DNA from 4 places in the Pseudaquabacterium rugosum genome. Region 1 is predicted to be linked to each of the others. Evidence: predicted binding sites of a transcription regulator. Region 1 holds the regulator's gene; each other region holds the start of a gene.

Evidence for each region. Region 1 encodes sigma-54, which starts transcription at its own class of promoters, with help from an activator protein. Its sites were predicted from a motif close to TGGCANGNAANCTGCTTT; they were not measured.
Region 2: AACH11_RS18905 (CmpA/NrtA family ABC transporter substrate-binding protein) is a predicted target of sigma-54. The motif match lies at 3,513-3,530, and genes of this name have one in related genera.
Region 3: AACH11_RS05575 (PQQ-dependent methanol/ethanol family dehydrogenase) is a predicted target of sigma-54. The motif match lies at 1,605-1,622, and genes of this name have one in related genera.
Region 4: AACH11_RS21060 (PEP-CTERM sorting domain-containing protein) is a predicted target of sigma-54. The motif match lies at 4,107-4,124, and genes of this name have one in related genera.

Annotation. Positions count from the first base shown of each region.
Region 1 is NZ_JBBUTF010000008.1:119,277-124,898, forward strand. Features, by position in the region: gene AACH11_RS10590 (16S rRNA (uracil(1498)-N(3))-methyltransferase) at 1-325, shown strand, start outside; gene AACH11_RS10595 (YidB family protein) at 557-1,009, shown strand; gene AACH11_RS10600 (THUMP domain-containing class I SAM-dependent RNA methyltransferase) at 1,034-2,377, opposite strand; gene AACH11_RS10605 (RNA polymerase factor sigma-54) at 2,726-4,288, opposite strand; gene lptB (LPS export ABC transporter ATP-binding protein) at 4,308-5,084, opposite strand; gene lptA (lipopolysaccharide transport periplasmic protein LptA) at 5,081-5,622, opposite strand, start outside.
Region 2 is NZ_JBBUTF010000019.1:680-6,301, forward strand. Features, by position in the region: gene AACH11_RS18895 (ABC transporter ATP-binding protein) at 191-991, opposite strand; gene ntrB (nitrate ABC transporter permease) at 1,067-1,984, opposite strand; gene AACH11_RS18905 (CmpA/NrtA family ABC transporter substrate-binding protein) at 2,072-3,346, opposite strand; gene AACH11_RS18910 (ANTAR domain-containing response regulator) at 3,676-4,314, opposite strand; gene tsaD (tRNA (adenosine(37)-N6)-threonylcarbamoyltransferase complex transferase subunit TsaD) at 4,511-5,622, shown strand, end outside.
Region 3 is NZ_JBBUTF010000004.1:291,386-297,007, reverse strand. Features, by position in the region: gene AACH11_RS05575 (PQQ-dependent methanol/ethanol family dehydrogenase) at 1-1,540, opposite strand, end outside; gene AACH11_RS05570 (quinoprotein relay system zinc metallohydrolase 1) at 1,868-3,058, opposite strand; gene AACH11_RS05565 (quinoprotein dehydrogenase-associated SoxYZ-like carrier) at 3,106-4,029, opposite strand; gene AACH11_RS05560 (TonB-dependent receptor family protein) at 4,079-5,622, opposite strand, start outside.
Region 4 is NZ_JBBUTF010000024.1:40,351-45,972, reverse strand. Features, by position in the region: gene AACH11_RS21065 (AAA domain-containing protein) at 1-3,298, shown strand, start outside; gene AACH11_RS21060 (PEP-CTERM sorting domain-containing protein) at 3,336-4,040, opposite strand; gene AACH11_RS21055 (helix-turn-helix transcriptional regulator) at 4,448-5,476, shown strand.

The sequences.
Region 1 (5,622 bases):
TGCCGTGCCTGGCGGGGTGGACGGCCCCGCCTCCCCCCAGGGCCTGCTGCTGAGCCTGGATCCGCAGGCCCCGCCGCTGTGGTCCTGGTTGGCGGGGCGCCCGCGGGCCGTCGGCGCGGACTGCGCGTGGCAGGACCGCCCGCGCATCGTGTTGCTCAGCGGCCCCGAGGGTGGTCTGTCGTCGACCGAACAGGCGGCCGCGGTCGAGGCCGGCTTCCAGCCGGTCAGCCTGGGGTCGCGCGTGCTGCGGGCCGACACCGCGCCGCTGGCGGCGCTGTCGACGATCGCCTGCTGGGCGGCGGCCCGGATCGACCCGTCGGCCTGAGCAGGGCCGGTCCGTCGCGGCGGGCGCCTTGTCGCGCGCACGCGCGCGATCGGCCGTTGGCGGCCGGACTGGAGCCGGCAGCCGGTGGATGCGGAGGCCTTGGCCGTGACGGGCTGCACACGGAAGCGCCCGGCCTTCGTCGGGCGGGTGGCCGGGCGGGGGCGCAGCCGGTCGTGGCGTCACCCGCCGGGCGCAGAATCGGCCGCCATACCCAACACACAGGAGGTCATCATGGGTCTGCTCGATTCAATGCTCGGACAAGCGGTCAACGGTGCGCTCGGCCAGGCGCTCGGTGGCCAGGCCGGCGGCGGCATGCCGCCGCTCATGCAACTGGTGATGAGCCTGATCGGCGGTCAGCAGGGCGGCGCCGGCGGCCTGGGCGCGCTGGTCTCGCAGCTGCAGCAAGGGGGCCTGGGCGAGGCCGTGCAGAGCTGGGTCTCGACCGGCGCCAATCTGCCGGTGTCCGGCGAGCAGATCGGTGCCGCGCTGGGCCAGGGCCGTCTGGGTGAGCTGGCGCAGCAGTTCGGTCTGCCGGCCGACGCCCTGGGCGGCCAGCTGGCGCAGCTGCTGCCGCAGGTCATCGACCAGATGACGCCCAACGGCCAGCTGCCGGCCGCCGGCGCCCAGCCGGACCTGGGCGGCCTGGTCGGCGGCCTGATGGGCATGCTGGGCCAGAAGGGCTGAGCGCTGCCCGCAGCGCCCGGTTGATCAGCCGGCGGCGGTCCCGGCCTCGGGCGTGTCACCTGCGCGTGGCTCGCGCGGGGTGCGGGCGCTGCCGCTGACGAGGTCGAAGCGGAACAGCCGGCACTCGATCGCGCCGTTCCACATCGGCACGCGGCGCGTCTCCTTCAGCCGCAGCGCCTGCGGCAGCTTCAGGTCCGGGCTCAGCACCCAGGCCGTCCAGCCGGTGTAGGCCCGCTTCCAGTGGGCGGCCAGTGCGGCATAGAACTCGCCGGCCGAGGCGCCGGCATCGAAGTCCTCGCGGCTGCCCTGGCCACGCGGGCCGCGCATGTCGTCATCGCGCACGCCGTGCGTGCCCTTGGCCTCGATGCGCTCGCCATACGGCGGGTTCAGCACCAGCAGGCCGCCGGCCGCCGGGGCCGGGCGCTGCAGCGCATCACCGGTCTTGAACTGGATCGCGTGGCCGACGCCCGCGCGCTGCGCGTTGCGCTGCGCGAAGTCGGTCATGCGGAAGGCGACGTCGCCGGCGTGGATGGCCACGGCCGGCGCGTGCACCCGGGCCTTGGCCTCGGTCTTGAGGCGGGCCCATTCGCCCAGCAGCGGGCGGAAGGCGCGCAACTGCTCGAAGGCGAAGCGGCGCTGCAGGCCCGGGGCGATGCCGCAGGCGATCTGCGCCGCCTCGATGGCGATGGTGCCGGCGCCGCAGCAGGGGTCGAGCAGGGCGCCGTCCTCGGCCCGGCCCTGCCAGCCGGCGGCCGCCAGCATGGCCGCGGCCAGCGTTTCCTTCAGCGGCGCCTCGCCCTTGAGGCCGCCGTCACGCTCGTCGCGCCAGCCGCGCTTGAACAGCGCCTCGCCGCTGAGGTCCACGTACAGCGTGGCCAGATCCTCGGCCAGGTGCAGCACCAGCGACAGGTCCGGGTGGCGGGTGTCGACGCTGGGGCGCTCGCCGGTGGCATCGCGCAGCACGTCGCACAGCGCGTCCTTCACCCGCAGCGTGGCGAAGTTCAGGCTCTGCAGCGGCGAGCGCTGGGCGCTGGTGTCGATGCGGAAGGTCTCGCGCGGCGTGATCCAGTCGACCCAGGGCACGCGCCGGGCCAGCGCGTAGAGGTCGTCCTCGTGGCCGTAGGGGCCGTGGGCCAGCGGCCACAGCACGCGCTGGGCGAGGCGGCATTCCAGGTTCAGCCGCATCGCGCCCACGCCGTCGGCGCGCACCCGCACGCCGCCCTTGAGCTCGATCACCGGCCGGCGCGAGGGATCGGCCGGCACCACCGAGCGGTCGACGCCCAGCAGGCGGGCGCACTCGTCGGCCAGCAGCGGCTCGACGCCGGCCGGGCAGGGCAGGAACAGCGAGACCGGCTCGCCGCTGGCCACCGGTGCCAGCGCGAGCTCCGGCCGGCGCAGCGGTGGGCCGCCCGGTCGGCCACCCGGTCGGCCGCCGGGGCCGGGGCCCGGTCGCCCGGGGCCGCCCGGACCCCGGCCTTGCGGGCCGCCGTGGGGGGCGTGGCCCGGGCCCGGGCCACGTCGGGCTCCGTGAGGGGCGGGGCCGTCATCACGGCGGTGGCGCGGCATGCCGCCGATCGGCGGCTTGGGAAATTTGGGGGTGGTCACGGCAGGAAGCCTCCAGCGCGGACGGCCTGCACAGGGCAGGCATCGCGGGGTACGGGAAGACGGAACGTCAGGCGGACGGGGCCGGCTGGGCCGGGCCCGTCCGGGGAATGCTCACAAGGCCTTGCGCAGATTGGCCGGCGCGATCTTCAGCGCCTCGCGGTACTTGGCCACGGTGCGGCGGGCGACGGTGATGCCCTGCTCGCCCAGCATGTCCGACAGCTGGCTGTCGGACAGCGGCTTGGCCTGGTCCTCGTTGGCCACCAGCTGCTTGATCAGCGCGCGCACCGCGGTGCTCGACGCGTTGCCGCCGGCCTCGGTGTTCAGGCTGGAGCCGAAGAAGTACTTCAGCTCGAAGGTGCCGTAGGGCGTGGTCATGTACTTGGCCGTGGTCACGCGCGAGATGGTGCTCTCGTGCAGGCCCAGCTCGTCGGCGATCTCGCGCAGCACCAGCGGCTTCATCGCGATCTCGCCGTGGGTGAAGAAGCCCTTCTGCCGCTCGACGATGGCCTGGCTGACGCGCAGGATGGTGTCGAAGCGCTGCAGGATGTTCTTCATGAACCAGCGCGCCTCCTGCAGGCGTGACGACAGCCCGCTGGCCGAGCCGTTGCGCTGGCCGCGGATGGCCTGCGCGTACAGGTCGTTGATGCGCAGCTTGGGCATGACGTCCGGATTGAGGGTCGCCTTCCAGCCGCGCCCCGACTTCAGCACGATGACGTCGGGCACGATGATGTTGGCCTCGGCGCGCGCGAACGGGCGGCCGGGCTTGGGCTCGCAGCTCAGGATCAGGGCCTGGGCCTCGCGCAGCAGCTGCTCGTCGGCGCCGGTGGCCTGCATCAGCTTCTTCGCGTCGCGGCGCGCCAGCAGCTCGAGGCCGGCCTCGGCGATGCGGATGGCGACCTTGCGTGCGGGACTGCGCGGCTTGTCCTTGAGCTGCAGCACCAGGCATTCGGACAGGCCCGAGGCGCCGACGCCGGTGGGCTCCATGCTCTGCAGCCATTTCAGCGCGCAACGCAGGCGGTCGGCCAGCTCCTCGCGTTCGTCGGCCTGATCGGGATCGTCCGGATCGATGCCGAGCGCGCTGCCCAGACGCTCGGCGATCTCGGCGAGCGGGTCGCCCAGATAACCGTCTTCGTCGAGAGACTCGATGAGCACCAGCACCGCGGCCTGGTCCTCCTCGGACAGCCGCATGCCCAGCAGCTGGCGCCGGAGGTGGTCCTGCAGCGTCGGTCCCTGGTCGGCCGACTCGATGGGCTCGAAGTCGTCGTCCCCGCTGCCGCTGCCGGTGTTGCCGGAGGGCAGCTCGCGGATGCCGTCGAAGTCGTCGCGCTCGGTGCCGTTTTCCCAGTCGTCGCGCTCGGTGGCGCCGAAGTCGGCGTTGTCGACCCCGGCCGGCTCGTCGCCGCCGGAGCCGTCACCGGCGGCGCCGTCCTCGCGCTCGGCCAGGCGTTCCTTCTCGCGCTGGCCGGCGGCGTCCTGGCTGGACGACAGGCGCTCCAGCCCGAACTCCATCGGCGCGTGGTCCTCCTCGACGTCGAGGAAGGGGTTCTGTTCGAGCATCTGCTCGATTTCCTGGTGCAGCTCGAGCGTCGACAGCTGCAGCAGCCGGATCGACTGCTGCAGCTGCGGCGTCAGCGCCAGGTGCTGGGACAGGCGGACCTGCAGGGACGGTTTCATGACTGCTTGCTTCCGTCCGTCACATCTTGAAGTGTTCGCCGAGGTAGACGCGCCGCACGTCGGGATTGCCGACGATCTCGGTCGGCGTGCCCTCGGCCAGCACACGGCCCTCGCTGATGATGTAGGCCCGGTCGCAGATGTCGAGCATCTCGCGCACGTTGTGGTCGGTGATCAGCACACCGATGCCCCGCGCCTTCAGGAAGCCGATGATGCGCTGGATCTCGATCACCGCGATCGGGTCGACCCCGGCGAAGGGCTCGTCGAGCAGGATGAAGCGGGGCTGCGAGGCCAGCGCGCGGGCGATCTCGACGCGCCGGCGTTCGCCGCCGGACAGGGACGGCGCGGGCGCGTCACGCAGCCGGGTGAGCGACAGGTCGTCCATCAGCTGTTCGAGCTGGCGGTCGATGGTCGCGCGGTCCAGGGCCTTGCCCTGGGCATCGTGCTGCAGTTCGAGCACGGCGCGGATGTTCTCCTCGACGCTGAGCTTGCGGAAGATCGAGGCTTCCTGCGGCAGGTAGCTCAGGCCCAGGCTGGCGCGGCGGTGGATCGGCTGGTGCTGCACCGGCTGGCCGTCGATGTGGATCTCGCCCGCATCGGCACGCACCAGGCCGACGACCATGTAGAACGTGGTGGTCTTGCCTGCGCCGTTGGGGCCGAGCAGGCCGATGACCTCGCCGGCGGCCACGCGCAGATGGACTTCCTTGACCACCTGCCGGGCACCGTAGCGCTTCTGCAGGCCGCGGACCTCGAGCCGGCTGCCGCCGTCGGCGGTGCGGGTCGCGGAGGCGGTCGTCATGGGCGGTCCGCGCCGGACGGGCCGGTCTTCAGCGGCAAGGGCACCTGGGGCGCGGCGGGCACGGTGGCCCGCGGCTGGATCACCGCGCGCACGCGGCCGCCGGGATTGCCGGCGCTGGCCGCACCGCCGCTGACGCTGATCTGCTCGGCCACGTTGTCCCAGACGATCTCGCCGCCGGTGATCTCGTCGGCCACCGTCGTGCCGCGCAGGCGCCGCACGACCGCCTGGCCGACGAAGCGCAGCGTACCGGCCTTGCCGTCGTAGTCGATGCGGGTGGCGCTGCCCTCGACGGTCTCGTCGCTGCCGTCGCGCTTCTGGCGGTACTGGGCGGGCTTGGCCGTGCTGCCGCTGGCGGTGGCCGAGGGATGGCCCTCACGGCTCTCGCGCAGCTCGATCTGTTCGGCGCGCAGCACCAGCGTGCCTTGGGTGATGACGACGTTGCCGCTGCACTGGCTGACCTGTCGGGCCAGGTTGACGGTGCAGGGCTTGTCGGATTCCAGCGTGAGCGGCTGGGTGCGGTCCGCCGAGGCGGCCATGG
Region 2 (5,622 bases), on a different contig from region 1:
TTCGTGCCAAGCCCAAAAAAAACCCCCGGACACGGCCGGGGGTGGACGAAAGGGCTGAGGCCCCGCTGAGGAGATAGAACGGTGCCGTTGCCGGCACAGTCTCACTTCAGCAAGCCGTGTGCCAGAGGCCTGTGCCCCGCATCAGGGCGCGCTCAGGGCCCTCAGGCCGCTTAGCGCGCTCAGGCCACCTTCACGCCGCCTTCTGCTGCGGCCGCCCGTGCCGGGTGTACAGAAAGTCCAGCACCGCCTTGCGGTAGTGCACGTACTGCGTGTCCTCGGCCAGCTCCACCCGGTTGCGCGGGCGCGGCAGTTCCACCTTCAGGATCTCGCCGATGGTCGCGGCCGGGCCGTTGGTCATCATCACGATGCGGTCGCTCAGCAGCACGGCCTCGTCCACGTCGTGGGTCACCATCACCACGGTGCTCTGGGTGCGGGCCACGATCTTCAGCAGCTCGTCCTGCAGGTGGGCACGGGTCAGGGCGTCCAGGGCGCCGAAGGGCTCGTCCATCAGCAGCACCTTGGGCTCCATGGCCAGGGCGCGGGCGATGCCCACGCGCTGCTTCATGCCGCCGGAGATCTCGTGCGGGCGCTTGGCCAGGGCGTGGCTCATGCCCACCAGTTCCAGCGCGGCGGTGGTGCGGTCGCGCAGCTGGGCCTTGCTCTCCTTGCCGCCGAAGACGCGCTCGACGGCCAGCAGCACGTTCTCGAAGCAGGTCAGCCAGGGCAGCAGGCTGTGGTTCTGGAACACCACCGCGCGCTCGGGGCCGGGGCCGGCGATCTCCTTGTTGTCGCACAGCAGGGCGCCGCTGGTGGGCAGCGTCAGGCCGGCGATCAGGTTCAGCAGCGTGCTCTTGCCGCAGCCGGAGTGGCCGATCAGCGTGATGAACTCGCCCTTGGCGACGTCGAGGTGGATGTCGCGCAGGGCGTGGAAGCGGCCCTTCTTCGTGTTGAAGACCATCTCGGCGGACTGGACCTGGATGAAGCGTTCCATGGGGACTCCTGGGGTGTCTGGCGGTGCGGTTGGCGGGGCAGGGCGGTGGGGTGTGCGGCGCGGTGCCGTGCCCGCTCAGTCGTCGAAGGAGAAGCGCTTGGCCAGGGCCATCAGCGCCTGTTCGAGCGCCAGGCCGACGATGCCGATGACGAAGATGGCGATGATGATGTGCTGGACGTTGAGGTTGTTCCACTCGTCCCAGACCCAGAAGCCGATGCCCACGCCGCCGGTCAGCATCTCGGCGGCGACGATCACCAGCCAGGCCGTGCCCACCGACAGGCGCACGCCGGTCAGCATGTAGGGCAGCACCGAGGGCAGCAGGATCTTGGTGATGACCTTCCACTCGGACAGGTTCAGCACGCGGGCCACGTTCAGGTAGTCCTGGGGCACGCGCTGCACGCCCACCGCGGTGTTGACCACCATCGGCCAGATCGAGCAGATGAAGATGGTCCAGATGGCGGCCGGGTTGGCGCTCTTGAACACCAGCAGGCCGATCGGCAGCCAGGCCAGCGGCGAGACCGGCTTGAGCAGGCTGATCAGCGGCGAGACCATGCGGCTGACGAACTCGAAGCGGCCGATGATGAAGCCCAGCGGGATGCCGACGAGGGCGGCCATGCCGAAGCCCAGGCCCACGCGCTGCAGCGAGTTCAGGATGTTCCAGCCGATGCCCTGGTCGTTCGGGCCGTTGCTGTAGAACGGGTCGGCGAACAGCTTGACCGCGGCGTCGAAGGTCTGTGCCGGGGTGGGGAAGGTGGTGCTGTTCATCGTCGCGACGGCCCAGATCGCGATCAGGGTGGCCAGGCCGAGCACCGGCGGCAGCACGGCCATCCAGAAGCCGCGCCAGTCGCGGGCCGGCCGGGGGGCGACGGGGGCCGGTGCGGTCGCGGTGGGTGCGTCGGCCGTGGTGGCGGCGGCAGCGCCGGTGGCGGCGGGGCGGGCCGCGGCGCCGGGCTCGACGGTGTTCAGCGGGGAGTGGAAGACGGCACTGACCATGGGGATCTCCAGTTGCTCGTGCGGGACACGTCAGGTGTGGATGGGCGGGGTCGTCCGCGGCGCTGCCGCACACGACCCGCGTCAGGCTCAGGCCTTGATCTTGAAACCGTCGGCGTACTTGGCCGGCTCCTTGCCGTCCCACACCACGCCGTCGATCAGCTTGCTGCTGCGCAGATCGCTCTTGGGCACGCTGATCTTCAGGGCGCCGGCGGCCTCCTTGTAGAGCGCCGTCTGGTTGATGGCCTTGGCCACGCCCAGGTAGTCCGGGTGGCTCTTGAGCAGGCCCCAGCGCTTGTGCTGGGTCAGGAACCACATGCCGTCCGACAGGTACGGGTAGGTCACCGCGCCGTCGCCGAAGAACTTCATGTGGTTGGGGTCGTCCCAGGTCTTGCCCAGGCCGTTCTGGTAGCGGCCCAGGATGCGCTGGTTGATCGCGTCGACGCTGGTGTTGATGTAGGCCTTCTGCGCCACGGTCTCGGCCATCTTCATCTTGTTCTGCAGGCCGGCGTCGATCCAGCGGCTGGCTTCGAGCACCGCCATCATCACCGCACGTGCGGTGTTGGGGTACTTCTGGACGAACTCGCCGGTGGCGCCCAGCACCTTCTCGGGGTGGTCCTTCCAGATGTCCTGGGTGGTGTTGGCGGTGATGCCGATGCCGTCGATGATGGCGCGGTGGTTCCAGGGCTCACCGACGCAGAAGCCGTCCATGTTGCCCACGCGCATGTTGGCCACCATCTGCGGCGGCGGCACGGTGATCAGCTTGGCCCCCGACAGCGGGTTGATGCCGGCGGCCGCCAGCCAGTAGTGCATCCACATGGCATGGGTGCCGGTGGGGAAGGTGCCGGCGAAGGTGTATTCACGCGGGTTGGCCGCCATCACCTTGGCCAGCGACGGGCCGTCGACGGCGCCCTTGTCGGCCAGCGCCTTGGACAGGCTGATGGCCTGGCCGTTGTTGTTCAGCGTCATCAGCACGGCCATGTCCTTCTTGGGGCCGCCGATGCCCAGGTGCACGCCGTAGACCAGGCCGTAGAGCACGTGGGCCATGTCGAGCTCGCCGTTGACCAGCTTGTCGCGCACGCCGGCCCAGCTGGCCTCCTTGGTCGGGATGATCTTGATGCCGTACTTCTTGTCGAAGCCCAGCACGCTGGCCATCACCACGCTGGCGCAGTCGGTCAGCGGGATGAAGCCGATCCGGACTTCTTCCTTCTCCGGCTTGTCGGAGCCGGCGGCATACACGGCGGCCTGCAGGCCGGGCACCATGCCGGAGGCGGTGACGCCGGCCACGCCTGCGGCGGCGGCCTTGATGACGGTACGGCGGCTCATGTCGGGGGTTTCCTTGGCGGGCTTGGACAGGGAAGACATCGCGGGGGCTCTCTCGCTACGACGGAAAAACAAAAAGGCGTCCGCACCGGACCGCCGCGGATGCCGCGACAGAGGGTGGGGACGCCGTCGTCCTGGGCGGGTCACTCCGACGTTGGAGTGGCCTGTCCTGTGAGGGAAGATCGCCGTTGACCTTCTTGCAGAGTACTAAGCACGGGGCGTGCCAGCCTGGATCTCCCGCGGTCCGGCACCCCATGCACCGCGGCAGGGAGGCCGTGCGCGGGCCGTGGCGCGCCGGTCCTGCTGCAATGCACCATCCCGGGGTGCCTGCGGTCGGCGCTGGTGCGTGGCCCGGCGCCGCAGGGGGCGGATCAGCCCAGCAGCTCGCTCGCGTCGATCAGGCGTTGGGCGAGGTCGGCCATCTTCAGGCCCTTGTCCATCGCCGTCTTGCGCAGGCGGGCGTAGGCCGCGTCCTCGTTCAGGCCGTGGCGCGTCATCAGCAGGCCCTTGGCCCGTTCGATGATCTTGCGCTCGCCGAGCTGGCTGCGGGCGTCGGCCAGCTCGCGGCGCAGGCCTTCCTCGACCTGGAAGCGGGCCATGGCCACGTCCAGCACCGGCTTGACCCGCTCAGCCGCCAGCCCCTGCACGACATAGCCCGTCACCCCGGCGGCGATGGCCTCGCGCATGTGGGTCGGGTCTTCCTCGTTGGTGAACAGCACGATGGGGCGCCGCGCATCCCGCGTGGCCATCACCACGTGTTCCAGCGTGTCGCGGGCCTGGCTTTCCGCATCCACGATGATCAGGTCGGGCTGGATCTGCGCGATGCGCTCGGGCAGGTAGATGTCCGAGGGCAGCACCGCCACGATGTTGTAGCCGCCCTCCAGCAGACCGATGCGCAGGCTGCGCGAGCGGTCGGCCTCTTCCAGCAGCTCGGCATCCATGTCCGGGCCGGGGCTGAGGTTCTCGGGGGCGACGATGACGATGCGCAGCGTGGAGACGGATGTCTTCATGGCGCAATCCCAAGCAAGTGACGCGCCAGTGGCCGGCCCGATGCACCAGGCCGGGCCGGTCCTGCATGGGTGTGGTGCGGTTCGGGTGCGGCGCTGGTGTGCGTTGGTGCGCCTGGGTGCGGCGCCGTCGCGACCCGCCATTGCGACCCGCCATCGCGGCCAGCCGGTGGCGGCGGTCTGGATACACTCGCGCGCCATGAATGTGCTGGGCATCGAATCATCATGTGACGAGACCGGGGTGGCGGTGGTGACCCTGGCGTCGCCGGCTACCGCCGGGGCAGGCACCGGGGCCGGTGGCGGGCCCATCGTCTGGCCGCGCCTGCGCGCGCACGCGCTGCACAGCCAGGTCGCGATGCACGAGGCCTATGGCGGCGTGGTGCCCGAGCTGGCCTCGCGCGACCACATCCGCCGCGTGCTGCCGCTGACCGACGAGGTGCTGGCCGAGGCCGGCCTGAGCCGCGCCGACATCGACGTGGTGGCCTACACCCGCGGCCCGGGCCTGGCGGGCGCGCTGCTGGTGGGTGCCGGCGTGGCCTGCGCGCTGGCGCTGGCGCTCGACCGGCCGACGCTCGGCGTCCATCACCTGGAAGGCCATCTGCTGTCGCCCTTCCTGTCGGCCGATCCGCCGGAGTTCCCCTTCGTCGCGCTGCTGGTCTCCGGGGGCCACACCCAGCTGATGCGGGTCGATGGCGTCGGGCAGTACGCGCTGCTGGGCGAGACCATCGACGACGCGGCCGGCGAGGCCTTCGACAAGAGCGCCAAGCTGCTGGGCCTGGGCTATCCGGGCGGGCCGGCGCTGTCGCGCCTGGCGCAGCAGGGGCGGGGCGATGCCTACGCCTTGCCGCGCCCGCTGCTGCACAGCAAGGATCTGGATTTCTCCTTCGCCGGCCTGAAGACGGCGGTGGCGGTGCAGCTGCGCAAGCTGGGCCCCGCGCCGACGGATGTCGAGCGGGCCGATCTGGCCGCCTCGACCCAGGCCGCCATCGTCGAGGTGCTGGTGCGCAAGAGCCTGGACGCGCTCAAGCGCACCGGGCTGAAGCGGCTGGTGGTCAGCGGCGGCGTCGGCGCCAACGCCGCGCTGCGCGCCCAGCTGGACGAGGCGACGCGCAAGCGCGGCTGGCGCGTGCACTATCCGGAGCTGTCGCTGTGTACCGACAACGGGGCGATGATCGCGCTGGCCGCGGCCATGCGGCTGCAGACCGGCATCGCCACCGCCCGGCCCGACTACGCCTTCGACGTGCGCCCGCGCTGGCCGCTGGATGAGCCGCAGGATCGGCCGCCGGTGGGGCCGGCTCCGGTGCCCGCCAT
Region 3 (5,622 bases), on a different contig from region 1:
CCTGCAGATAGCCTTCCGGCGTGCCCCAGAACACCAGGTTGCCACCGGTGGTCAGCACACCGCCCCACAGCGGCGCGTTGTTCGTGGTTTCCCAGACGATCTTGCCGGTCTTCGGATCGATCGCGCGCATGGCGCCGATGGGGCCGTCGCCATTGGTCTTGATCGTGAAGCCGGCGCCCAGGTAGGCGGCACCCTTCTTGTAGGTGATCGGCTCGTTCCAGATCTCCATGCCCCACTCGTTGGCCGGCACGTAGAACAGCTTGGTCTCCGGCGAGTAGGCCATCGGCATCTGGTTCTTGCCGCCCAGGAAGGACGGGGCGGCGTAGACGCTCTGGCCCTTCTTGCCGTCGGCACCGGCGGTCGGATCCCCCGGGCGGTTCTCCGGCACGAAGTTCGGACGGCCGGTCTTCAGGTCGATGCCGGTGGCCCAGGTGATCTTCTTGACGAAGGGGAAGGCGTTCTCGAGCTTGCCGTTCTTCGCGTCGATGACGTAGAAGAAGCCGTTGCGGTCGGCCTTGCCACCCAGCACCTTGCCGCCACCCGCGTCATAGGTGACGAACTCGTTGACGCCGTCGAAGTCCCAGCCGTCGTTCGGGGTGCCCTGGTAGTGCCAGACGATCTGGCCGGTCTTGACGTCGATGGCGACCGTCGAGCACGAGAACAGGTTGTCGCCCTTGCGCAGGTGGCTGTTCCACGGCGCCGGGTTGCCGGTGCCGAAGTAGGCCAGGCCGGTCTTGGCGTTGTAGGTGCCACCCAGCCAGGTGGCGGCGCCACCGGTCTTCCACAGGTCACCCGGCCAGGTCTTGCCGGTGGTGCCCGAGATGCCGTTCTCGGTCTTGTTGCCGTCCTTGTCGAACTTGTAGCCCATGTGGCCTTCGACGGTCGGACGCACCCAGACCAGCTCGCCGGTCCTGGGGTTGCGCGCCTCGACACGGCCGATGACGCCGAACTCGCCACCCGACACGCCGGTCAGCAGCAGGCCGCCGGCGATCAGCGGCGCGGCCGAGGCCGAGTAGCCGTCGGCGTAGTTGTCGATCTTCTCCTTCCAGACCACGTCACCGGTGTCCTGGTTCAGCGCGACGATCTGGGCGTCGAGCGTCATGAAGATCACGAGGTTGTCGTACAGCGTGGCGCCGCGGTTGATCACGTCGCAGCAGGGCATGATGCCGTCGGGCAGGCGGTGCTCGTACTTCCAGAGCTTCTTGCCGGTGGAGGCGTCCAGCGCGAACAGGCGCGAGTACGAACCGGTGACGAACATCTTGCCGTTGTGGATGACGGGCTGCGACTCCTGGCCGCGCTGCTTCTCGCCACCGAAGGAGAACGACCAGACCGGCACCAGCTTGCCGACGTTGCCGGTGTTGACCTTCTTCAGCGGCGAGTAGCGCTGGCCTTCGTTGCCCATACCCCAGCTCAGCACATCGCCGGTGGACTTGGCATCGTTGTCGATCATCTGGTCCGTGACGCCGGCGGCGTGGGCGGCCGTGCCGGCCATCATCGCGCAGCCCAGCGTGACGAGCAGGGTCGAGAGCTTCAATTGCATGGTGGTCTCCTCCAGGGGGGGTCAGCACAGACGGGAGGATTTCCCGCTGTTCCGGATGGCCTCAAGGGCAACATGCGTGCCATGTGCCGAGAGGCTCCAAATGGGGGACTTCGGCCGTGTAAGCCCGAACTGACTGCGGGTTGTCCCGCAGCCCCGTCGACCAGGACTGCTCCAGCGTCGCACAGGACAGGCCGACCCAGGCTGGGACAACGCAACACCGACCCGGGGCATGCCCGCGCAGCGGCGCGGCAGCGGCCCTGCGGCCACCCCAACGCGCAATGTACACGGGCTGCCGCGATGACAGGACCGGATCGACGATCCAGACGCTCAGCGCGCGACCGTCGCCGCCAGCGCGGCGCGCTCGTAGCGCGGATAGAGGTGGGCCACGTTGCGGGTCCACTCCGTCGGCCAGGCCGCCCAACGGCTGAACTCGGCGGGTACCGGCGCCCGCAGCACCTCGTTCATCTCCAGGCCGGCCGCGGCCCAGAGGCCGAACTGGCGGTCCATCCAGCGCAGGTAGTCGGCGGTGGCCGCCAGATCGGCGCCACCGGGGCGCACCGGCCCGTGACTGGGCACCAGCCAGCGCAGATCCGGCGCGGCCTGCAGCGTCTGCAGTGACGCGATCCAGCGCGGCAGATCGGCATGCGGCGTCGTCGGCACCCGGTCGGCGAAGACCAGGCCACCGACGAAGGCCACGCCGCTGCGGCGGTCGACCAGCACCAGATCGCTGTCGGTGTGACCGCGGTACTCGTGCAGCACGAACTCGCGCGCGCCCACCCGCCAGGGCCCGGCGCCGATGGTCTGCGCCGGCAGCCGCGCCTCGGTGCCGCCCATCCAGTCGCCGCACAGGCGGTAGAGGTTGTCCTCGTAGGCCTTGGCCTCGCGCGTCATGCCGGCCCGCGTCGAGACGGTGGCCAGCTGCGGCACGTCGGCAAAGGCCTGGTTGCCGAGGAAATAGTCCGGATGCTGGTTCAGGTGCAGCACCTGCACCACCGGCTCGGCCACGGTGCGGGCGATCAGCGCGCGCAGCTGCTCGCCGTAGCGGCGGCTGGGGCCGGTGTTGATGACGACCACGCCCTGGCCGGTGGCGATGAAGCCGGTGTTGATGATGTTGCAGCCGTTGTCGCGGCTGAAGTCCTCGTTGCGGCCCTCGACCACCCAGACGCCCGGAGCCAGCGCACGGGCCTGCAGACCGTAGTCCAGCCGGGCCGGATCCGGACGCGGCGGGCGTGGCGGCTCGGCGCCATCGGCCGACGCCCGCGCGACCTGCAACAGGGTCTGGTTCTGGGTCTGGGCCTGGGCCGCCGGCAGCGGCATCGCACGGCCGAGCTCACGCATCGCCTGGCGCGCACTCAACGGCGACCAGCCCTCGCCGTCCCAGCCCTGCGGGCCCTGCCCGCCGCCCGACGGCACGGACGCCCCGAACAGCCCGGCACAGACGGTGGCCAGCACGGCCAGCAGCGCACGCTGGCGCAGCCGGCGGCCCCGACGGAGGGGGCGCGGACCGGTCGGGTTCACGGGACCGGACGGGCCGGCACGGTTCACGGCATCGGAAAGCGGATGGATCATGGCAGCACGCTGTCGATGCGATTGCCGTTGTTGTCCTGGCCGACGATGCGCAGCGGACGCAGCGGCGGCTCGGCGAAGTCGAAGGAGAACACCGGGTTCTCGCTGACCGGCTCGAAGGTCTGGATGCGCAGCAGCTCGCGCTCGCGCGCATCGCGCACCACCAGGCGGCTGACGTAGAAGGCCGGCACGCCGTTGACCAGGCCGGTGTCCATCGGATGCATGATGCGCAGCCGCAGACGGCTGGCGGCATCCGCCCCCGCCGCGCGCGTCGCGTCGGCCTCGAACAGGCGACCGCTGACCTGGCCCAGCGTCTGCGACCAGCTGCCGTCGGCGCGACTGCCGCCGGGCACGGTACAGCCGCCGCCCGCCGAATCGACCTGCGTGCCGCCGACATGCCACAGCCCGTCGGCCGTCTGCGCCGCGGCACGCACCGGCGAGGCCTGCTCGAGCTTGAAACGGAAGGCGACCGTCGGTTGAGCGGCCAGCGGCTGCAGCTCCAGCACCTTGCGGATCGGGTTGCGGTCGACCAGCACGATCAGGCGCCGCACCTCGGGCAGCGCCGCCCGCACGCTGATCGGCACGTTCATCGGGTCCTCGGCGAAGGGCGGGCCCTGGACCTGCACCCGGTCGTCGAACACCACCCGTGCATCAGCGCCCAGGAACTCCTGGCGCAGCGAAGGCCACACCAGGCTGCCGAAGGGATCGATGTCCGATGGCGGTGCGGCCTGCGCGGATCCCGCCATGCCGACCCCGCCGGCCGCGCCGAGCGCAGCCGCCACCGCGGCCGGGCCGGCCGGCACCGACCGCGCCGCGCCCAGCAGCGGCGCCAGCAGCCAGCCGGACAGCCGACGACGGCTCAGGGCTCCGGGACTCGCCGACGCGCGGGGCGGCATCGGCAGGGGGCGCGGGGTGCGGCGCATCGGGCGGCTCCGGCTCGGGGGTCAGGTGGGGTGGCCGACGGCGCCGGACTCACCAGCGGTGCTGCCAGCGGGCCGAGACCAGCAGGCTGCGCGGTGCGCCGGGCTCGAAGTAGCGCCGGTTGCCGTCGTTGACGATCACGCTGGCCACGTGCACACGGCCCGCCGCGTTGTCGACGCGCGCCAGCAGCTCCAGTGCGTCCTCCGCCCCCAGGGCCACCTCGCCGCGCCAACGCAGGTTGACCAGCGCATAACCCGGCGCATGGGCGTCATTGACGTCGTTGGCCATCAGCGCGGCATAGGCCCGCCACTCCAGCGCCCACTCACCGAGCCCGGGCGCCGGACGCCAGGCCAGATCGGCCGCGAGCTGGCCGCGGCGGGTGCCGGCGATGCGGTTGCCGGCGGCGACCGTGCCCGCCGATGTCGAGTAGCTCTGCTGGTACTCGGCTTGCAACCAGGTCAGTGCCGACTGGACGGAAAGCCCTGGGGCCAGTCGGGCGGATGCACCGATTTCAAGGCCACGGCGCCGCGTATCACCGACGTTGTGATACGTCGTACGGCCACCCGAGCTGGCATCGACAGCGATCTCGTTGCGGGTGTCGGCCTCGAAGATCGCCACCTCGGCCGAACTGCGGGCATCGGACCATTTCGTGCCCAGTTCGACCTGACGGCTCGACTGCCCCTTCAGATCGCGGTTGAAGCCCCCAACGCCCGATGTGCTGCCGTAGGCGAGCTCGCCCAGCGTGGGCGACTCGAAACCACGCGCGGCACTCAGATGCACCGACCACCTTGGTGTCACCTTCCAGGCGAGGCCGACCACCGGATTCGTGTAGCTGAGCGCCATGCGGTCGGAATCGTCGCCGTTGTCCGACGTGATGTAGCGATCCGAGGTCGACAGCGTCACCTCGCCCGAGCGAACGCCGGCGGTCAAGGTCCAGTCGGTCGCCAGCGGCCACGTGGCCTGGGCGTAGACGTCCTGCGAACGCGCGCGATTGGTCTCATCGCGGCGCAGGGCACCGACCACGCCGCGGGCAGTCGGCGCAACCGCCGTGCCCAGGAAGTTCTGGTAGCCCTGACGGTCGTCGGTCTGACGTTCGTAGGCCGCCCCCGTCACCAGATCCACCGTCCCGAACCGCCAGTTCAGCCGACCGTCGAGACCGGCATAGGTGCGGTCGAAGTCAATCACGCCACCGCTGCTTGTGGTGCCCTGGAAGGTCGGCAGGAGGCCCTGGAACTGCGTCACCGACCGCCAGCCCTGATACACCGTCACCGCCGAATCCTGCAGCGCGCCGCCTTCGCCGAAGCGGTGCTGCCAGTTCACGCCCCACTGCGTCTGCTCGATCGACTTGCGGGTGTCGTAGGTCGTCGCCGTGGAGATCGTCGACCGCGGATCGATCGCGAAATCGGTCGCCATCAACCCCAACGGATCCTGCGCCTGCTGGCGCTGCGCCGACAGCGAGACCACCACCCGGTCGTCGCGGTCCTGCCAGCTGCTGCGCAGCTGGGCCAGCGTGCGATCGGCCGCCGATTGCGGACGGTAGCCGTCGAGCGTCGCATGGGTCAGGCTGGCGCGCAGATCGGGACTGCCGTCGACCG
Region 4 (5,622 bases), on a different contig from region 1:
CGAGGCCATCGTCCACACGCTGTCGCAGCTCGATCCGCGCGCCAGCCAGGCGCAGATCGCGCGCACCCGCCAGGCCATCGACGCCGCCCATGCCGAGATCGCCGGCATCGACCGCCGCATCGACGCGATCGCCGCGCGGCAGCTGGCGCCACAGGTGATCGATGGCCAGACGCTGCGCGCGCAGGAGATGGCCGAGCTGGCCATCGACGGCGCGGGGCCGCACGGCTGGTTCACCGACGCGCTGACGATGGACGCGGCCCACGCGCCGCCGCTGAGCGAGGCCCAGGCCCAGGCGCTGCGCGAGGCGCGCCGCCGGCTCGGGCCCGATCTGGTCTATGCCGAGCAGACGCTGCCGGCCAGCGAGAGCCTGCCCACGCCCGCCGACCTGGCCGAGCTGCACGAGCAGCTGCGCGCCCGGCACGCGATCGAGGATGCGCAGGCCACGGGTGAGCTGCCCGCGCTGCGCACCTGGTCGCGCGAGGTGGTGGACGACGCGCGACGCCTGCTGGCCGCCATCGAGCAGGCGCTGCCGCGGATCGAGCCGCTGGACACCCAGGCCGGCCCCTGGTGGCGCAGCCTGCGCGAGCGCTGCCGCCGGCCCGACTTCGCCAGCGAATGCCAGGCCCTGCAGCTGCTGCTGGGCGAGCTGGACACGCTGGTGGCCGCCCGCGCGGCCTTTCTGCAGCGGCCGGTCACGCTGCCCGAGGGCGTGCTCGGCCAGCCCCAGGTGGCCGAGGCGCTGCAGCGCGGCGCGCAGACCGGCAAGCCCTTCGGCGTCTTCACGCTCGGCCGGGCCGAGGCCAAGGCGCGGGTGGCGGCCATCCGCATCAGCGGCCTGCCACCCGAAGGCGCCGCGGACTGGACGCACGTGCTGCGTTACCTGAGCCTGCACGGGCGGCTGCTGTCCTTCGCCGCGCGCTGGAACGTGGTCGCGCGCGAGCTGGACATCCCGGAGATCGACGCCGCCGTCGAGCAGCTGCGCGCCACCGAGCGCCTGGGCCTGGCGGTGCGCCGGGTGCATGCGCTGGCCACGCAGCAGGACCCGGCGCTGGTGGCGCTGGCCCGCCGCGTGTTCCTCGATCTGCCCGAACAGGACCTGCTGGGCGAGGCCGGCGGCCTGCAGCGCGTGGCCGGCCACCTGCGGCGCCACCTCGGCCGCGTCGACATCGCGCAGGCCGCGCGCACGCTGGCCGAGCACCGCGAGGCCCTGGCGGGCTGCGGCGGCCCGGTGGTCGAGCGCCTGCGCGCGGCGCTGGCCGACGGCCCGGGCCAGCGCACGCTGGGCGCCGACCGGCTGGCTGCGGACTGGGCTGGCCTGATGGCCGAACTGCGGCGCATCGAGCAGCTGCGCCCCGAGCTCGACCGCGTGGCCGAGCTGACCGCACGCATCGAGCAGTCGGGCGCGCCCGACTGGGCGCAGCGCCTGCGCCAGCCGCTGCCGGACCCCTCATCCTCACCGTCAGCCTCGTCGTCCTTCCCGGGGTCCGACGGCGACCCGGCACTGCCCGCGCGCTGGCGCGAGGCCTGGACCTGGGCCCGCCTGCGCCACCATCTGCAGGGCCTGGACGCCCGCGAGGAGCAGCAGGCACTGGCCCGCCGCCGCCGCGCGCTGGAGCAGGTGCTGGCGCGCCAGTACACCGATCTGGTCAGCCACAGCGCCTGGCTGCAGACCAAGGCCAACGCCTCGGCCAAGGTGCTGTCGGCGCTGGAGAGCTACCGCGTGGCCATCCGCCGCATCGGCCAGGGCACCGGCACCCATGCGCCGCGCTACCGGCGTGACGCCCGCCAGGCCATGCTCGATGCGCAGGCCGCCGTGCCCTGCTGGATCATGAGCCATGCCAAGGTCTCGGAGAGCATGCCGGCCGAGCTCGGCCGCTTCGATCTGGTGATCGTCGACGAGGCCAGCCAGTCCGATCTGTGGGCGCTGCCGGCCGTGCTGCGCGGCCGCCAGGTGCTGGTGGTGGGCGACGACAAGCAGGTGTCGCCGACGGCCGGCTTCCTGGAGGCCGCGCATGTCGAGCGTCTGCGCCAGCGCTTCCTGGCCGACCAGCCGCATGCCCGTGACCTGACGCCGGAGAAGTCGCTGTACGACCTGGCCTCGACCGTCTATGCGGCGCACCGCGTGATGCTGACCGAGCATTTCCGCTGCGCCGAGCCCATCATCGCCTACAGCAACCGCACCTTCTACCAGGACCAGATCCGGCCGCTGCGCATCCCGCACGCCAGCGAGCGGCTGGACCCGCCGCTGGTCGATCTGTACCTGCCCGCGGGCGTGCGCGACGCACGCAACATCAACGCCGCCGAGGCCGAATGCATCGTGCAGCAGATCGAGGCCCTCGTGGCCGATCCGGCGATGGCCGGGCGCAGCATCGGCGTGGTCTCGCTGCTGGGGCCGGAGCAGGCGCGCCACATCCACGATCTGGCCTGCCGCCGCATCGACATGGCCGAGCTGACGCGCCGCCGCTTCACCTGCGGCGACGCCTACGTGTTCCAGGGCAGCGAGCGCGACATCATGTTCCTGAGCCTGGTGGCGGACGCGAAGCAGCACCACGCGCTGTCCGGCCAGGCCCATGACCAGCGCTTCAACGTCGCGGCCAGCCGCGCGCGCGATCGCATGGTGCTGGTGCGATCGGTGACGGCGGCCGAGCTCTCGCCGCGCGACGTGCGGCGCGGCCTGGTCGAGCACTTCAGTGGCGCGGCGCAGGCCCCCCGCGCCGCCGATGGCGTGGGCGGGGCCGTCGCGCAGCCCGAGGTCGAACGGCCGCTGATCGAGCGCTGCGAGTCCGGCTTCGAGCGTGACGTGGTGCGGCGCGGCCTGGTCGAGCACTTCAGTGGCGCGGCGCAGGCCCCCCGCGCCGCCGATGGCGTGGGCGGGGCCGTCGCGCAGCCCGAGGTCGAACGGCCGCTGATCGAGCGCTGCGAGTCCGGCTTCGAGCGTGACGTGTTCGGCGCGCTGACGGCGCTGGGCTACCGCGTCACGCCGCAGGTGCGCGCCGGCGCCTACCGCATCGACCTGGTGGTCGAGGGCGCGGGCGACCGGCGCCTGGCCATCGAATGCGACGGCGATGCCTTCCACGGCCCCGACCGCTGGCCGGCCGACATGGCGCGCCAGCGCATCCTGGAGCGCGCCGGCTGGACCTTCTGGCGCTGCTTCGCCTCGACCTGGACGTTACGTCGCGCGGCCGTGCTGCAGGATCTGCAGGAACGGCTGCAGGCCATGGGCATCGCGCCGCTGGGTGCGGCCGGGCCCCGGCCCGGCGGGGTCGCGCAGCGGGTGTGGCCGCCGCAGGCGGCCTGAGCTCGGGCATGGCCGCCGCCCGCGGCGGCCGGCGACCTCAGCCCGCGCGGCGGCGACGCTGGCCGGCAAGGCCGGCAGCGCACAGGCCGAGCGCGGTCAGCGCCAGCGCGCCCGGCTCCGGCACCGCGTTCAGCACGGTCACCGTGCCATTGACGCCCTGGGCCAGCGTGCCGCCGGCGGTGAAGACGATGTTGTCGAAGTAGGCATCACCGGCCAGGCCGCGCGAGCCGTCCCAGTCCTCGAACTCGAGGTGCACCGTGCCGCCGACCAGGGTCGACCGCAGCGTGGCGACGTAGGTGTGCCACTGGCCGTCGTCGATCAGGTCGAACAGCGTGGGATAGCTGCCGGTGCCGGCCACCCAGTACTCGCGGTTGCCGGGGGTGCCGTTGCGCACGCCGAAGTAGCCGCCGATGTCGCCGGCCACGCTGCCCTGGCGCGGCAGGCCCAGGTAGTCGAACTGCACGGTGTAGACGTTGCTGCCGTTCAGGTCGGCGGTGCTGAAGATGCTGCCGGCCGAGCCCAGGCGGTTGAAGCCCAGCACGTGGTTGGCCGCGTTCAGCGGGTCGACCATGATGGCGGCCTCGTCGGGGCTGCGCTGGGTCCAGGCCGACAGGGTGCCCTCGAAGTTCTCGGTGAAGCTCTGCAGCAGCGGCGCGGCCTGGGCGGTGCCGGCCAGCAGGCCCACGGCCAGCGCGGCCAGACGGAGGGAGGACGTGGAGACGATGGCCGGATGGGTGTTCATGGGGCTTCCGCAGCGGTGGTGTGGTCAGGGCCGGAGCCCCGGGAGGGACGCCGACATGGGGACTTCATTGCAAACGCGATGCCAGAAACGGCCAGAAACGGACCGCCACGGCCCGGATCGGGCCAGCCGCCGCGATGGGCCGCCGGCGGCGTGAAGCGCGTCACGTTCGCGGCCCGTCCCCACCGGCCGGACACGGCGCGGCGGCCGGCGTGAGGGGTCGTTCCCGGCCACGCTCAAGCCGACGGCACGCCGGCCGACAACAGCGTCATGCCGTCCGCCCTGCCCACCTGCCCGTCGATCTGGGGTGATCCCCCCAGGGCGGCCGCCTTACGCCGCACGCCACCAGTCGATGGCGGACCGGCTGGGGTGGATGCCCCAGGGCCGGTGGCGGTCCGTCCGGGACAGCCATGAGCCCGTCGACGGCGCCCACCGCGCTGACCTCGCCGGGGCTGGACGGCCCGCAACTGGCGGCCTGGAGCGCGCTGGTGCTGCAGCTGCACCGCGGCAGCCGGCAGTGGGGCGCACGCCAGTTCCAGCAGCGCACGGCCGAGCTGATCCAGGAGCTGCTGCCGCACGACGGCCTGTGGTGCGGCGGCGGGCTGGCCGAGGCGCCGGATGCCGCCCGCTCGCCGACATCCAAACCGACACCGACACCACCGCCGACGCTGACCGCGCCCACGCCCACGCCCGGCCAGGGCCGCTGGCAGGCGCTGATGCAGGCCGGCGCCTGGCCCTGCCCCCCGCCCACGGATGCGGCGGCCGGCCACGTCGCGGAAACGACGCCGGACGTCCCCGCCACCGCGCAGGCCACCCAGGCCCGCCCCGCGCACGCGCCGCAGGTGCAGGCCGTGCTGCAGGATCCCGCCGACGCCACCGTCTGGGTGCTGGCCCTGCGCCGCGAGGCCGGCCGCCCCGACTTCACCGCGGCCGATGCGGCGGCGCTGGCCTTCATCCTGCCGCACCTGGTCGACAGCTGGCGCGAGTGCGCGCTGGCGGAGCTGTCCCGTCCGGCGGGCCGCACGCCGACCATCGGCCATGCCGTGGCCGCGGCCGACGGCCTGCTGCGCGTGTCCGACGCGCGCTTCCTGACGCTGCTGCGGCTGGAGTGGCCCTATGCCGAGCGCCACCGGCTGCCCGAGGTCTGGCTGCCGCCGGCGGAGCCGACCTGGATCGGCCGCCGGGTGGTGGCCGAGCTGCAGCCCCACCCTGACGGCGGGATCCAGGTGCGGCTGCGCCCGCGCTCGGTCGTCGACACGCTGACCCCGCGCCGCCGCGAGATCGTGCAGCGCTATGCGGCCGGCGAGACCGGCCCGCAGATCGCACGCGCGCTCGGCCTGTCGGAATCGACGGTCAACAACCACCTGGGCGCCATCTTCAAGCAGCTGGGCGTGCAGACCAAGCTGCAGCTGCGGGCGCTGGTGGACGGGCCGCGCTGAGCGGCCTGGCTGTTCAAAACAGAAATCCGTTTTCACGCGTTTACCCCGGTGCGCACCGGCGGGGCGCCACGTATAACTGCGTCACTGCACCCGGGTGCAGTTTTTTCGGCACCAGTCTGCACCCGGGTGCAGAAACGAGCAGGAGA